DNA from 4 places in the Paenibacillus sp. FSL H7-0442 genome. Region 1 is predicted to be linked to each of the others. Evidence: riboswitches for the same ligand, from Rfam matches in the RefSeq annotation. Region 1 holds a riboswitch; each other region holds the start of a gene.
What was found. Region 1 has a riboswitch for cyclic di-AMP ahead of MHH57_RS00140 (3D domain-containing protein). Riboswitches for the same ligand answer to the same signal wherever they lie in the genome.
Positions count from the first base shown of each region.

Region 2: another riboswitch for cyclic di-AMP. It lies ahead of MHH57_RS20105 (TrkH family potassium uptake protein); the one in region 1 lies ahead of MHH57_RS00140 (3D domain-containing protein).
Region 3: another riboswitch for cyclic di-AMP. It lies ahead of MHH57_RS00540 (C40 family peptidase); the one in region 1 lies ahead of MHH57_RS00140 (3D domain-containing protein).
Region 4: another riboswitch for cyclic di-AMP. It lies ahead of MHH57_RS13305 (3D domain-containing protein); the one in region 1 lies ahead of MHH57_RS00140 (3D domain-containing protein).

Region 1 is NZ_CP151963.1:28,726-32,246, forward strand. Features, by position in the region: gene MHH57_RS00130 (HD domain-containing protein) at 1-226, shown strand, start outside; gene MHH57_RS00135 (TatD family hydrolase) at 269-1,039, shown strand; cyclic di-AMP (ydaO/yuaA leader) riboswitch at 1,241-1,523, shown strand; gene MHH57_RS00140 (3D domain-containing protein) at 1,795-2,943, shown strand; gene rnmV (ribonuclease M5) at 3,090-3,521, shown strand, end outside.
Region 2 is NZ_CP151963.1:4,559,431-4,562,951, forward strand. Features, by position in the region: gene MHH57_RS20100 (TrkA family potassium uptake protein) at 1-135, opposite strand, end outside; gene MHH57_RS20105 (TrkH family potassium uptake protein) at 154-1,494, opposite strand; cyclic di-AMP (ydaO/yuaA leader) riboswitch at 1,908-2,061, opposite strand; gene MHH57_RS20110 (type II CAAX endopeptidase family protein) at 2,323-3,521, shown strand, end outside.
Region 3 is NZ_CP151963.1:134,363-137,883, reverse strand. Features, by position in the region: gene MHH57_RS00550 (M1 family metallopeptidase) at 1-601, shown strand, start outside; gene MHH57_RS00545 (hypothetical protein) at 613-1,440, shown strand; cyclic di-AMP (ydaO/yuaA leader) riboswitch at 1,717-1,854, shown strand; gene MHH57_RS00540 (C40 family peptidase) at 1,860-2,360, shown strand; gene MHH57_RS00535 (GNAT family N-acetyltransferase) at 2,662-3,168, shown strand; gene MHH57_RS00530 (4a-hydroxytetrahydrobiopterin dehydratase) at 3,247-3,521, opposite strand, start outside.
Region 4 is NZ_CP151963.1:3,072,178-3,075,698, forward strand. Features, by position in the region: gene MHH57_RS13300 (polysaccharide deacetylase family protein) at 231-1,037, shown strand; gene MHH57_RS13305 (3D domain-containing protein) at 1,231-1,899, opposite strand; cyclic di-AMP (ydaO/yuaA leader) riboswitch at 1,906-2,074, opposite strand; gene MHH57_RS13310 (amino acid ABC transporter ATP-binding protein) at 2,305-3,027, opposite strand; gene MHH57_RS13315 (ABC transporter substrate-binding protein/permease) at 3,014-3,521, opposite strand, start outside.

The sequences.
Region 1 (3,521 bases):
GGATCTTCCTTATGATGTGTTTCGGCAGGGTGGCTCGACGGACAACCAGATTTTACTGCTTGGACGTCAGGGCGAGGTGAGTGAAATTTCCGAAGTTTCGGAAATTGTGCGCTCCATAAGTGGTATCCACCGAGGAAAATATCATATGTATTTTCCCCAGAATAAATTGAACGCGGTAAAAGACAGGCTTCCTGCCGAAATAAGGAATTATTTTGTCAAAGAATAGACAACTATATAGAAATGTAAGTAAAAAAAGGAGATGTAAACCTTGGATTTATTCGACACTCATACTCACTTGGATGCGCCACAATTTGACGAAGATCGTGAAGAAGTTATAGCACGTGCTGTCGAATCAGGAGTAACGCGGATGATCAATATCGGATTTAATCGTGAGACCATTCCATCCACCATGAAATTGGCCGAGACGTATGATTTTATTTATGCGGCAGTTGGATGGCACCCACAGGATGCGATTACAATGCAAGAGGGCGATTTAGAATGGATTGCATCGTTATGTAGTCATAAGAAGGTCGTAGCCATCGGAGAGATCGGTCTGGATTATTATTGGGATACATCACCGAAGGATATTCAGCATCGGGTGTTTCGAAATCAAATTGGTCTGGCTCGTGAGCTCAAAATGCCCATTGTTATTCATAACCGGGATGCCCATGAAGATATTGTTAGGATTTTGCGTGAGGAAAAAGCGAGTGAGATTGGCGGAGTCATGCACTCCTTTTCTGGGAGCTGGGAGACAGCCCAAATGGTGCTGGATATGGGATTTCACCTTTCCTTCGGTGGTCCAATAACGTTTAAAAATGCCAAGCAGCCAAAAGAGGTGCTCGCACAGGTGCCACTGGACCGTCTGCTCATTGAAACGGACGCGCCCTACCTGACGCCGCATCCGTTTCGCGGGAAGCGAAATGAGTCTGCGCATGTGAGACTGGTAGCAGAGGCTGCAGCCCAAATCAAGGGGATTACAGTGGAGGAATTAGTGTCAATAACGACCCAAAATGCCTTGGAACGATTTGACATTCAATAAAAAAGCGAAGAAATCGATCAAAATAAAGAGATAGACGAAGCTAATCATGAATTTGTTGCAGGAAACTCGAGAATATTACAATATTTTAACCGAATATTTTGAAAAATGTACTTGAAACCTGCTTTACAACATGCATGGAAACAGGATATCATCTTTTCAGTGAATTGTTGTTTGAATGTAAACATCAACAAGTCATTTCATGAACCAGTCTCGCTGAGTCCCTTTTACAGGGAACGGGGGAACCGATATGGCTTACAGTACGTCCGGCTTATGTGCAAGAAGGGAACGTCTCTTCCGCCAGCCGGCTCGACCTAAATTCTTTTCCCAGATGGGATTGAACAGGTAGAGGAGCCGTATTTCGATTTCTTTCTGGGTCTTCGGGGTGAATGTGAAGGCGACCGCCATGAGCGGTTGACCCAAGCTAGGGCGACTCTCTACGTCCGAACCCGACAGCTAACCCCGTAAGCGTAACAAGAGAGAAGCCATCTCGTGCATGAGTTTTCCCGCATATTCACACATGCCGGAAGCCACGAAAGAGCTCTCTAGTCTCTTTCTTTGGCTTTTTTTGTTGTGAATAAAAGAAAATCTGTCATCATACTGTGGTTAAACAGGGGAGGACAGCATGCCGCGAAGACGGGTACATGGTGCAGGACAGTCGCAGTTTGGGCTTGTCTTGTAGAAAATCTGTTATAGTCACGTCAAATCTCAACTATGTCTTACTCCAGACGGCGGGCTATGTAAGGAGGACGGAGGAAATGGGCATTTTCCAAAAAGAGGAGACCCATGAGTCACGCTCATCCAGCATGTCTTACGTATTGCGTTGGAAGCAAGAGAATGTGCGCCAGGCTGCTTTGGTTGCTATTTTTCTAATCGCGCTAACGATTATGATTTCAATTCTGATGTACACGCAATCTAAAAAACAAGTCTTTTTTGTCATTGATGGCAAGGCATCTGCGGTAGAAACCCGGGAATCCAAGCTTCAAGATTTGCTGAGCGAGCATTCCATTTCACTTCAGCCGCATGATACAATTTCTATGCCGCTAAATGGAGCAGTACAGGATGGGGACCGCGTAGTCATTAAACGTGCCAATCAAGTTAAAGTATCTTCAGGCAATGAGACGAAAAAGCTGTACACAACAGAAAATACAGTAGAAGGTGCCATTCGTACCTCGGGCTATAAATTATCGTCAACGGATAAAGTTTATCCTGCGTTGGATGCCTCTGTTTCGTCTAACATGGACATAAAAATCGTCCGTGTGAAGAAACAGCAGGTCGAACAGAAAAAACAGGTGCCTTATCAGGTCATCAAAACGGCCGATCCAAGTCTTTATAAAGGCGATAATCGGGTCATTCAAAGCGGCAAATCGGGTGTGGTAGTCCAGCACGTTCAAAAGGTATATCATGATGGAAAGTTGGTATCCAAACAGCTGGTTAACAAGGAAGTTGCACAGAACCGTGTGGATAAGGTTATTGCGGTAGGAACGAAGAAAAAGCCGGTCGTTCTTGCTGCTTCCGTCGGTCCCAATGATGCGGTTAAGACAACAACGGTTAGTTCGGGCAGTGCTGTCCGTAAAGCAGGCGTCAATTTTAAATATAGCAAAGTTTTACAAAATGTCTCCATGACGGCGTATTCCTCACAGGAGCCAGGTATCGGTACACGTACTGCATCCGGCACGCGCGTGACGGAAGGTCGTACCATCGCTGTCGATCCGAGTATAATTCCAATCGGCTGGTGGGTGTATATCGAAGGGGTGGGCTTCCGCCGTGCGGAGGATACCGGTGGCGCGATTAAAGGCCACAAAATCGATGTGTATTATGAGAGTTTGAGCCGAGCCAACCAATTTGGTCGTAAGCACGGTAAAACCGTATATGTTATCGGACCGGTAAAGCCTGAAATCAACTAAAACAGGTTGTGTATGTTGAGGGCAATGCGATAGTATTAACAACATAGTTATGCCATGCTAAGAAGAGGATATCCTCTTCTTATTTTGTTTTCAAAAGCAGGGAAAGATAAATATAGCTTGCTGTGTAGCAGTGGAGGGAAATGCAAATGATCAAGGAAGTGATCGTGGTAGAGGGCCGGGATGATACGGTGGCCATTCGCCGCGCTGTTGAAGCGGATACGATAGAAACTGGCGGCTCAGCCATTAATAAAATGACGCTGCGTAAAATTGCATTGGCGCAGGAGCGGCGGGGGGTCATCATTTTAACCGATCCCGATCATGCAGGGGAGCGCATCCGTAAGATTATCGCTTCCAAGGTACCCGGCTGCAAGCAGGCCTTTATACCCGAGGCAGAAGCGACGCGCAAAGGAGATATTGGTGTGGAGAATGCCTCACCGGAAGCGATCAGACACGCTCTCGCACGGGTTCATACGACAGTAGAAGGCGCCGACCCGCTGATTGAGTGGGCGGACCTGATTGATGCTGGACTTATCACCCACCCCAATGCTGCTGCACGCCGTATGGCCTTAGGGAATGTG
Region 2 (3,521 bases), 1.2 Mb from region 1:
CATCTCACTCATACTGTCCACAACATCCTCATTCCGGTCAATGCCTAGCACCTCGCACCCCATATCCACCAATTGCAAAGCTAGGCTTGAGCCAAACCGCCCCAAGCCAATAACTACAAACTGCTGCGTTTTCATGTCTACTCGAAAACTCCCTTATCCTATAATCATTTTACCTTCCGGATGACGATATAATTCTTTACCCTTTTTCGGCCCCAGTGCATAAGCTAGCGTGAGTGGCCCCAGTCTACCTGCAAACATCGTCAGGGTAATCACCAGCTTGCCTATGACTGTCAAATCAGGTGTAAGCCCCATCGACAGCCCCACCGTACCAAACGCAGACACCGTCTCGAACAAGATCATCAGAAAATGATGATCTTCGGTTGCTGACAAAATCATCGTCACCCCGATCACGAACAGCAGCCCCAGCAGTGTAATGGTCAAAGCCTTGTAAATTCGTCCCTGCGCAAGTCGATACCTGAACAGCACAATATCTTCCCGCCCCCGCAGCATCGAAATCACTGCTCCAATGAGCAGCGCGAATGTTGTGGTCTTAATCCCGCCTCCAGTGGAGCCAGGAGAAGCCCCGATAAACATGAGTATGATGATAAAAAACTGCGTAGCCTGCCGCAAGCCTGCAATGTCCAGTGTATTGGCACCTGCGGTACGGGGAGTAACAGACTGGAATAAAGATCCCAGCAGTTTACCACCCCAATCAAGCGAGCCAAGAGTCTTTGGATTCGTAAACTCAAACACAAAAATCACGAGCGTGCCGACTACAATCAGAGCGCCCGTCATGCTGAGTACCACCTTGGTATGCAAGGACAGTCTCTTACGCTTGCGATATTCTGCCAGGTCTGACATCACTACAAAACCAATGCCGCCTGAAATAATCAAAAACATGGCTGTAAAATTAACAATCGGATCATATACATAACCTGTTAGGCTGCGAAAGTGCCCGAATAAGTCAAAACCAGCATTGTTAAACATGGAGATGGCATGCCAAATCCCAAAATAAATCGCCCTGCCTACAGGCATATCAAACGACCAGCGAATCGCAAATATTACAGCACATATGCCCTCAATGACCAGCGAGTACAACAGCACCTTACGGATCAATCCGACAATTCCTTCGACAGAGGTCTGATTCATCGCTTCCTGTAAAATGAGGCGCTCCCGCAAGGAAATCCGACGTTTGAACACCAGCGCGATTAAGGTAGCCATGGTCATAAAGCCCAGACCGCCGATCTGAATGAGCGCCACGATAACAACTTGACCAAAGGTTGTAAAAAAGGTCCCCGTATCCTTTACGACAAGCCCTGTAACACAGGTCGCGGAAGCGGCAGTAAACAAAGCGTCTACAAACGCAAGTGGCTTTCCTGTTGTATTGGAGATCGGCAGCATTAACAATAAACTACCTATTAGAATGATAATGGCAAAGCCCGCAACGAATATCTGCGGTGGAGAAAGCCGGAGCCAGCTTGCATTGGGATTCATCTATTCATCACTTCTCTCCTAATCCTTAAAACTATAAAAACAGTGATTTAATACGGTGTAAGCTCGCTACGCGTTCCATTTGATCTTCCGATCGTCGTTGCCCCTGAATTTTTTGATTTTTCCAAACCTTAGTTAACTATAATTAGCATTCCCTGAATACAGGAAGAATGCATGTCAAGCACTACTCGGTCCCCTGTGCTATTGGCGGGCAGTAGCGAAGGGGGCAGAATTGTTCTGAAGAAGCGAAGCGTTTGCCTTTATCTCCGGATTTTAACCATTAAAGGGGGTATACAATCAAAAAATCCGGGGATAACAGCAATCGGAAGAATAATCTGCACCCGCAGCGGTCTATCTAACCAATCCAAACACTTTTATACGCACAAAAAAAGACACCGGAAAACCGAGTGCCTGACTTGGTTCCTGCTCATAGCCTACGAGGTTAGCTGACGGATTCGGGCAGCACAGTATGCCCTATTTACACTTCCGATCCACCAGTGATCGGCTGTAAAATTCACCCCAGTAACATGGTTCCCCCGTTTTCCCATAGAAATTCGGCTCAACTGTATATCATTACCTATGTATTTTATAGGCATTGCCTCAAGATTATAATCCTTCTATATCCAGATCACAAAACCGATTTCGTCGAAAAAACGTGAAATTGGCTTTATTTTGCGAATGGGCATCGTTTAATCGCAGCTTATCTTATTTTATTGGAACTTTAAAGTGCTTTCACTCTATTTTCATGAATATCGCTGGTCTGTTGGCGGGAACCTGTGCAGTATGATATCTTTAATGGATGTTCTTATTTACAGATTAAGGAGGAAACTCATGAATCCTATCGGGAAACCGGTCGTGCTCACGGCCAACTTCAAAAAATTAGGCTTGCTGGGCGGGATTGGCCTGATTTGCTTTTTTATCTTTCAATTGCTTATTCCCTCGCTTAGCAATCCAAGTCCAGAATCAGTAATGAACGCAAAGGTCATCAGCAAACAAGAAGCGGTCATACACGCATTGGACTTCGCCCGCTCCGAGCTGGGCTATACTGAATCACAGCCAGAGGAGCCTGTCGTGACCTATCAGGCCGAAACAGATTTGTACGGTTATTTATCTAGAGAAAAACTGCTTCAACAGTACGACCGTACATGGAAGAAAAATTACCCTTACGAAACCTTTCGGGTCGATCTGCCTGAATCCTCAGCGAAGAGCAAGCTGCAAATTCATGTAGATTTATCCACTGGGAAGGTCGTTAGTTTTAAACGGATCACCTCCAGCACCAATTACACGCAGGCTGATATTTCTACGGATGAACAAGCACGTAACAGGCTTGTACGTGTGGCTGAGGACGGCATGACGCTTGAAGCCAAGGAGCAGGCGGCCGCTGTATGGGTGAAGCGCTTTGGCTTTAAGCCGTCGGACTTGAAGCTCGCGACCACTGAACAAGAAGGCGGATTAAAGTATACCGTGGACGATAAAAAAATCGGCGCCTCGGTACTTACACTGGCTTTTACTTTTGAAGACGGTGATGTTCGCTCCTTCACTCAAAGCTTTTCGGCCCCGTCATCCTATACCGATTATATCGAAAAGCAAACATTTTGGGCGAATTGGATGACCTATGCGGGTTATGCCCTATTTAGCTTTGTGCTGGGTGTACTTGCCATTGTGTATGCATCACTCACCCGACGACATACTTCATTTGTACGCGGCATTGTTCTATCCGTTATATACTTTATTGCTAGTATAGCTGGGACCATGAACATGCTGCCTTTATTGCAAGCAGAAGCAGGCGGTAAGGGCATGCTTATATTTCTTATGGTTTTCCAGATTGGTGTTACCTTCGTCATGGCTGTAGCGCTCTACTTCTCCTTGGTCGGCGGTGACGGACTTATGCGTCAGGTTGGACTGAATGCATGGCCACGTGCGAAAGAGCCGGGCTACGGGCTGTATGTGCTTCGCAGTATGTATGTCGGCTACTTGTGGGCCTTTATTTTACTCGGGGTACAATCCATTTTATTCTTTATACTGGAGCG
Region 3 (3,521 bases), 110 kb from region 1:
CCGTGAGTCATGGAAGTACGGCTCGGCTGCTGAGTACGCGCAAAATGCCTACTCTCGAGGCAAGCTGGTACTACGGGGCATTGAACGTCAGGTGGGTATGAAAAAAATGGATCGCATTATGCGGACCTACGTCCAGACGTACCGATTTAAGCATCCGTCCTCACAGGATTTTCAACGTATCGTGGAGAGAGTCACCGGACGCTCATGGAGCCACTATTTTGAACAGTATGTATATGACGGCCAGATGGCGGACTTTTCAGTGGATCACATCACAAACCACAAGCTGGAGAATGGATATGAAGCAGTCGTGACGGTCAGCAAAAAAGGGGCGGATTATCCCAAGATCCCTGTCCAATTTACCTTCAAGGATGGAACCACGAAATTCAAGGCTTGGGACGGTGCGGGCAAAAGCACAACTTTTCGGATCAAAAGTACTTCTCCCGTTTCCTATGTAACCCTTGATCCCCTATATACCATTGCACTGGAGAACAAGCATATTAACAATACCCTAAAAGCCGAATTGGACGAAAAGCAACAAACCCGTTGGAGTATAAGTGTAACCAAGCTGTTGGAGACACTGCTTGGAAGTCTGTCATGGTGAGGTGTCTATAGATGCGGACTGTTATAAAAGAGGGCTGGGCGCTGGTGCGCATACGATTTTATATCGTTATCATTTTGTTTCTGTATCGATTACTGTGGGGGGTGTTTCTCTATCGGCTGGTACAATCTGCCGTTATCCCGCTACTGCTCCGTTATCCTGATCAGGGTCAAAACGAGCTGGGACAGACCTTGTTTTGGATGGAGAGCCAGATTGCTCTGATGGACAGCCGGGAAGTACATGTGTATTTGTGGATACTACTAGGGGCGACTGTACTACGCATACTGATCACTCCCTTCATTAGAGCCGGAATATATCAAAGCCTGCATACCGATGCGACTGAGCCGCAAAGCCTGTCCTTTTTCAAAGGTATGAAACGCCATGGCATGTCGTCGCTGTTGTATTACATCATCGAGTTGGGACTGCTGCTGATTCCCGCCTTTTGGGTAGTACCGAGACTCTACCCTATTGTAGCAGGTACGCTTCAATCTCCCTCTTACCTGCTGCACTTGTTGCCCTATGCCATGGGATGGATGGCATACGGATGGTTCATTCGGCAGTGCATCCTGTATATGCAACTAGGCACTGTCGGTGGTCACGCCATACTATCGTCCCTGCTCGCCTTCTTTCGCCAGCTTCTCCCAGCTGTCGGTATATCCCTTTTGCTCGGTGCTTGTGTGCTGCTGGTCTTCGGTCTATTTGGCACCGTGGCGATGATTTGGACTGGCATGCTCGCGCTCATTCTCCAACAATCGTATCATTTTGTTACTAGTCTGGTCAGGCTGTGGCATATCAGTTCGCAGTACAGACTATGGCATACCGATATCTCCAGTAGAAGCTAAGCCCTTCCTTTATGTTAATCACTTCATTTCCGTCTGTCGAAAAAACTTTATGCATAACCGCGCAAACGGCACATAACTGAATACTGTTAACAAGATCTGTTCCTGGGACATTAGGAGCAGATTTTTTTTGTAACTTTTTGCAATGAAACATTTGCCAAAGCCAGCCGACTTTGTTACAATAATCGCAGTGAACTGATAGTAACAACTTTGTAATCTTTATTGTAACCTTTATCTCAAAAATATCGTTATTGTGAATACTGCTCTCCAAGGTGCACATCTTAAGTAAAGCCTAATTCCTGGCACCTAGGAAGCGGGGGAACCAGTTTGGGTGAATTGATCTCGCAACAGAGTGGTCATAGGGGAACCTTCTACCGAATCCTTAAGCTAACCTCGCAGGCATTGGAAGGGGTATATTTTTTTTGAAGAAGAAGCTAACGATCGCAGCTATGAGTCTTGCCATTGCCTTTACATCTTTTACATTCGGTGGCGGCAGTGCATTTGCAGACTCCAAGATGGACCAGGTCATCCAAGATGCCAAAGGAACGAACTACAGAAGCGGAGGCACTACACTCGAGGGATTCGATTGCTCCGGCTTCACAATGTATGTATTCAACAAACTGGGAATTAAACTTCCGCATCAATCTGGATCACAATTCAAAATGGGATCTTCTGTATCCCGCGATGAAATGAGACCTGGGGACCTGGTGTTCTTCAACACCACAGGAAGAGGCATTTCCCATGTAGGTATCTTCGTAGGTGAAGGGAAATTTGCCCACTCCTCGACTTCACGTGGTGTAGTAGTTAGCTCACTGAACGAAAATTATTACGCTAACCGCTATGTCGGTGCAAAAAGAATTATGAGCACAGACGCTTACCATTCTGTAGCTTCAGATATTCCTGATGACGACAACGTAGAATAACTAACGCACAGCAAGCTAACTCTAGCCGCAATTTGATTCTGCCGGAATCGAATTGCGGCTTTTTATGTCCACAACATCAGCAATGATTATCATTACTGACGAACTGAAACCTCAAAAGGTTTCAATTTTAGCAAACATCGTCGGTTTTACCGTCACCGCTGGGGGAGCATATGAGCAGTAATTCCTTCTTATTGAATGTATACCCGTCTTGGGTATAAAATAAACACGCTTGCCATTCCCCTGCAACTTGTCTACAATCTGTTGTTAATGATTGAAGTACTGTAAAAGGAGGATGGAACACATGCCGGCCTCAATATCCAACTATCGGATCGTACCGATGGACGAGCATCAAGCGGCTGCAATCTGTGAGTGGCGCTATGATCCACCTTATAACATATACGGTTGGCTCCCCTGGGAACAAATGAAGGCGCTTGAGGTCGAATTTGGAAGTCCCACGCTTCGCCAAGAGCAATATGTTGCCGTACTGGATGAAGAGAACAAGCTGATGGGGTTTGCTCAATATTTTCCTATGATCGGTGTGACCCGGCTAGGCCTTGGCATGCATCCTGACAGATGCGGACATGGCAAAGGCTCTGATTTTGTCCGTGCCATTGCAGAGGAAGCCCAACGACGCAACCCGAAGAATGAAATTGATCTAGAAGTGCTCACTTGGAATGAGCGCGCTATCCGGGCCTACAAGGCGGCTGGATTTGAGCTTACAGATACCTATGAACGACAGACCCCCGATGGCAAAAAACCGTTTTATTGTATGGTATATCGTCCCGAGCACCCAACCCGGGTACTATGATAAAAGCGCCTTCGGCATACAACCACGATGTTGTATAGCGAAGGCGCTTTTATCATCATACGACAGATCATTACAAGCTCAATGACTGCTACGCATTTTTTCAAAAGCTTCATTATATTGTTGGGCTTCCTTAATATCCACGGCCATAATACCGCCATCGTCCCAAGAGGTCAAACGCAGCGTCACGGTCTTGTAATCAATCGTAATAAATGGATGATGATTGAATGCTTCAGATATAGCGGCAACTTCATCCACGAATGCAATCCCTTTCATAAAACTGGAAAAATTATATTTCCGAACGATCCAACGTCCTTCCTCCAGCTCCCAGCCCTCCAGTTTCTCCAGATGTGCTT
Region 4 (3,521 bases), 2.7 Mb from region 1:
GATACCGAATCCGTTGTAAGGCTAAAACTTGCGAAAATGCTCTTGTTTTCGGTCATGTTTAAGAGAATATGTACGTTTAGCTCCATCATCTTCATTGATAATCATTTCATCGCGAACTTCTTTCCAGACGTTTATGAGCCTAACTTGGTAACCAGCATATTTTTAATAGGACAGGTACATAATAGTCGAGAGCACCACTAGGTACCACTGCACGAAAAGGGGGGATACATATGCCGTACAGGGGAGTGTTGCCATGCTTGGCACTGTTACTAGCATTTTCAAGTTTACCCGTTCACGCGGATGCGCCTCCCAAGATCGGAACGCCCCATCCCAAGGAAGCAGCTGTTGCTTCTTCTGTACATCTGAGTACAGATCGAGCTACTCCTACATTAGCAATGTTGCGTAAAAAACATGCGGACATTTTTAAAATGTGCGGCCCACACACCCGCCAAATTGCCTTAACCTTTGATGATGTGCCCGATTCTAGGTATACGCCGCAGGTTTTGGACGTATTACACGCCAACGGCATCAAAGCCACCTTTTTCATCGTCGGTCACCGTGCGGAAAAGCATCCGGGGATTATACGTCGTATTATCCGTGAAGGCCATGCTATAGGAAATCATTCCTATACTCATCCGGATTTTAGGAAGGCTACACCAGAACGCTTTCGCAACCAGATTACAAAAACAGAACGTATTTTACAAGCCAGCGCAGGTTTTCGCCCCAAGTTGATTCGTCCACCCTACGGTGAAATTACAGAGCCTCAAATAAAGTGGGCACGTAGTCATGGCTACATGATTGTCAACTGGAATGTAGACTCTCTCGACTGGAAGGGACTAAGTAAAACACAAATTCAGCGAAATGTGATTCCAGCTACAGGGCCTGGCTCTATTATTTTAATGCACGCTGGTGGAGGTCAAAGTTCCAACTTGCAAGGCACTATCCAAGCTTTGCCGGGTCTAATTCACTCTCTAAAAGCTAAGGGCTACAAATTTGTGACAGTCCCCCGGCTACTCCACACATCGGAACGAAAATAACAGTATGTTTATAATTGAGGTCCAAGCTAAAGCAACGTAAAAAGGCTGTCTTACCAGCAGAAGTATTCTGCTCGTCAAGACAGCCTTTTTACGGATAGGACCTGATAAGAGTCCGACCTAGATATATACGGATATAGGCGTTATGTTTACATAATATATATTATGTTTAATTAAACTGTATATACGTACAATGCTATTTATCAATAACGTACAGCTTCACATTTTGAAATCCAAAGTCGTTCACAAATGATTTGTTGCCTGGAATAAAGATATCAATCCGCTTTCCTGTAATGGCGCTGCCCTGATCGCGAGCGACAGCTACAAAAGAATGATCCGGCAAACCTGGATGGGAGTAGCCTGTAACCAGTACTTTCGTGCCCATCGGAATGACGTTAGGATCTACCGCAATTGTACCTAGTTTAAGCGGATTGCCGTAGTAGTCCACTGCGCCCCATTTACCATTCTCATCGGCTGCGGCAGAATACGCTGAAGCCTTAACGTCAACTATTTTGCTATAGTTGAATGTTTTACCCCAAGCTTCAATCGTTGGCGCCTCATTCGCTGCTGCTTTCTCCGTAAGAAGCTGCGGCTTCGATTCCGAAGCTGCCTTTACACTTTTTTCGCCAGGCACCTTAATTTGCAGACCTGCATATATATTGCTGGAAGCAATGTTTGGGTTAGCCTTTGTTAGCTCGTCTACCGATACTCCATAACGCTGAGCAAGCAAAAAGAAGGTATCGCCCTCTTTGGCAGTGTGAAGCGAGGCAGCATCCGCTATTCCAGCTGTCTGTGCCAACCCTGCAATAGCTGCGGCAAGCACCGCAATTTTCATCGTTTTACCAATATGTTTTAAATGTTTCAAAGATATGTACCTCCTCTTTTATGCCTGCGAAGTTAGCTGTCGGATTCGGACTCAGGAGAAGCCCTATGCTCGTGCAATTCACCCCTAGGCATATTCCTCATCGTCTTATGACGTATCGGAATGGCTGCCGTTGTTACGTCCCCCGCACTTCCCATAGTTTGGGCCAGCATTTCAGCGCTTGTCTAACCGCATGCTGTCCCGGTAAGTTTTGGCTTACTGCATAATATCACAATTTTGTAACCTTATCCGCATGAAAATGTTGGGAACCCTGAACATCATACTACACTCGTTACAATTTTGTCATCAAGAAATCTATATTTGTTACGAAAGTATGGGGAAATGGTGACAAAAAAAGAAAAGCCCTCCGTCAACGGAGAGCTCTTTTATGATTAGATCAGTACTTTCTTACAATACTTTGGCAAGAAAATCACGAGTGCGATCATGGCTTGGAGTGCCAAATACCTGGTCTGGTGCACCCTGCTCCACAATTTGACCGTTATCCATAAAGATAATTCGATCGCCTACCTCGCGGGCAAAGCCCATTTCATGCGTTACAATTACCATTGTCATACCGCCTTCGGCGAGCTTCTTCATTACATCCAGAACCTCTCCAACCATTTCAGGGTCCAATGCAGAAGTCGGCTCATCGAACAGCATTACGTGCGGCTGCATGGCCAAAGCACGCGCAATCGCAATACGTTGCTTCTGACCACCGGATAGCTGGTTCGGATAGGTATTCTTCTTATCCTCGAGCCCCACGGTACGCAGGAGTTCTAATGCAATTTTTTCCGCTTCCTTACCTGACTGTTTTCTAACCTGCGTCGGTGCAAGCGTCAGGTTCTGCAACACTGTTTTGTGTGGGAACAGATTAAAATGCTGGAACACCATCCCCATTTTTTCCCGGGTTACATTAATATTATGACCACGAGCTGTAATCGGCTCGCCCTCAAATAAAATCTCCCCATCCGTCGGCTGTTCTAACAGATTCATACAACGCAAAAACGTACTCTTCCCCGAACCGCTGGGACCGATGATAACGACAACTTCTCCTTTGGCGATATCTATATCAATGCCTTTTAAAATCTCATTCTTGCCGAACGATTTACGCAATTGTTTAACGGTGATCACTGGCTCTCAACTTCCTTTCCCATAAACCAAGCAGCTTAGACAAGCTGAATGTCATTACAAAATAAATAGCGGCTGTGATTATGAACGGACTTAATCCTTCATAGGTAATATTCTTAATGACCTGGGCTTGATACATAATATCCACCATACCAATAGTCGAAATAATGGAGGATTCTTTAATAATTGTAATAAACTCATTACCGATAGCAGGTAAAATAGATTTAAACGCTTGCGGCAAAATGACGTGACGCATAGCTTTGCCTCGTCCCATACCCAATGAGCGTGCAGCCTCCATCTGTCCACGGTCTACTGCCTGGATACCTGCACGGAAAATTTCAGCCAGATATGCCGAGCTATTCAGAGACAATGTGATTATACCGGACTGGAGTGGAGTAAAATTGACACCCAGCGTCAAAGCAATCCCGTAGTGAATGATCATGAGCTGCACCAGCATAGGTGTGCCACGCAGGATCTCCACATATGTGGTACCTAAC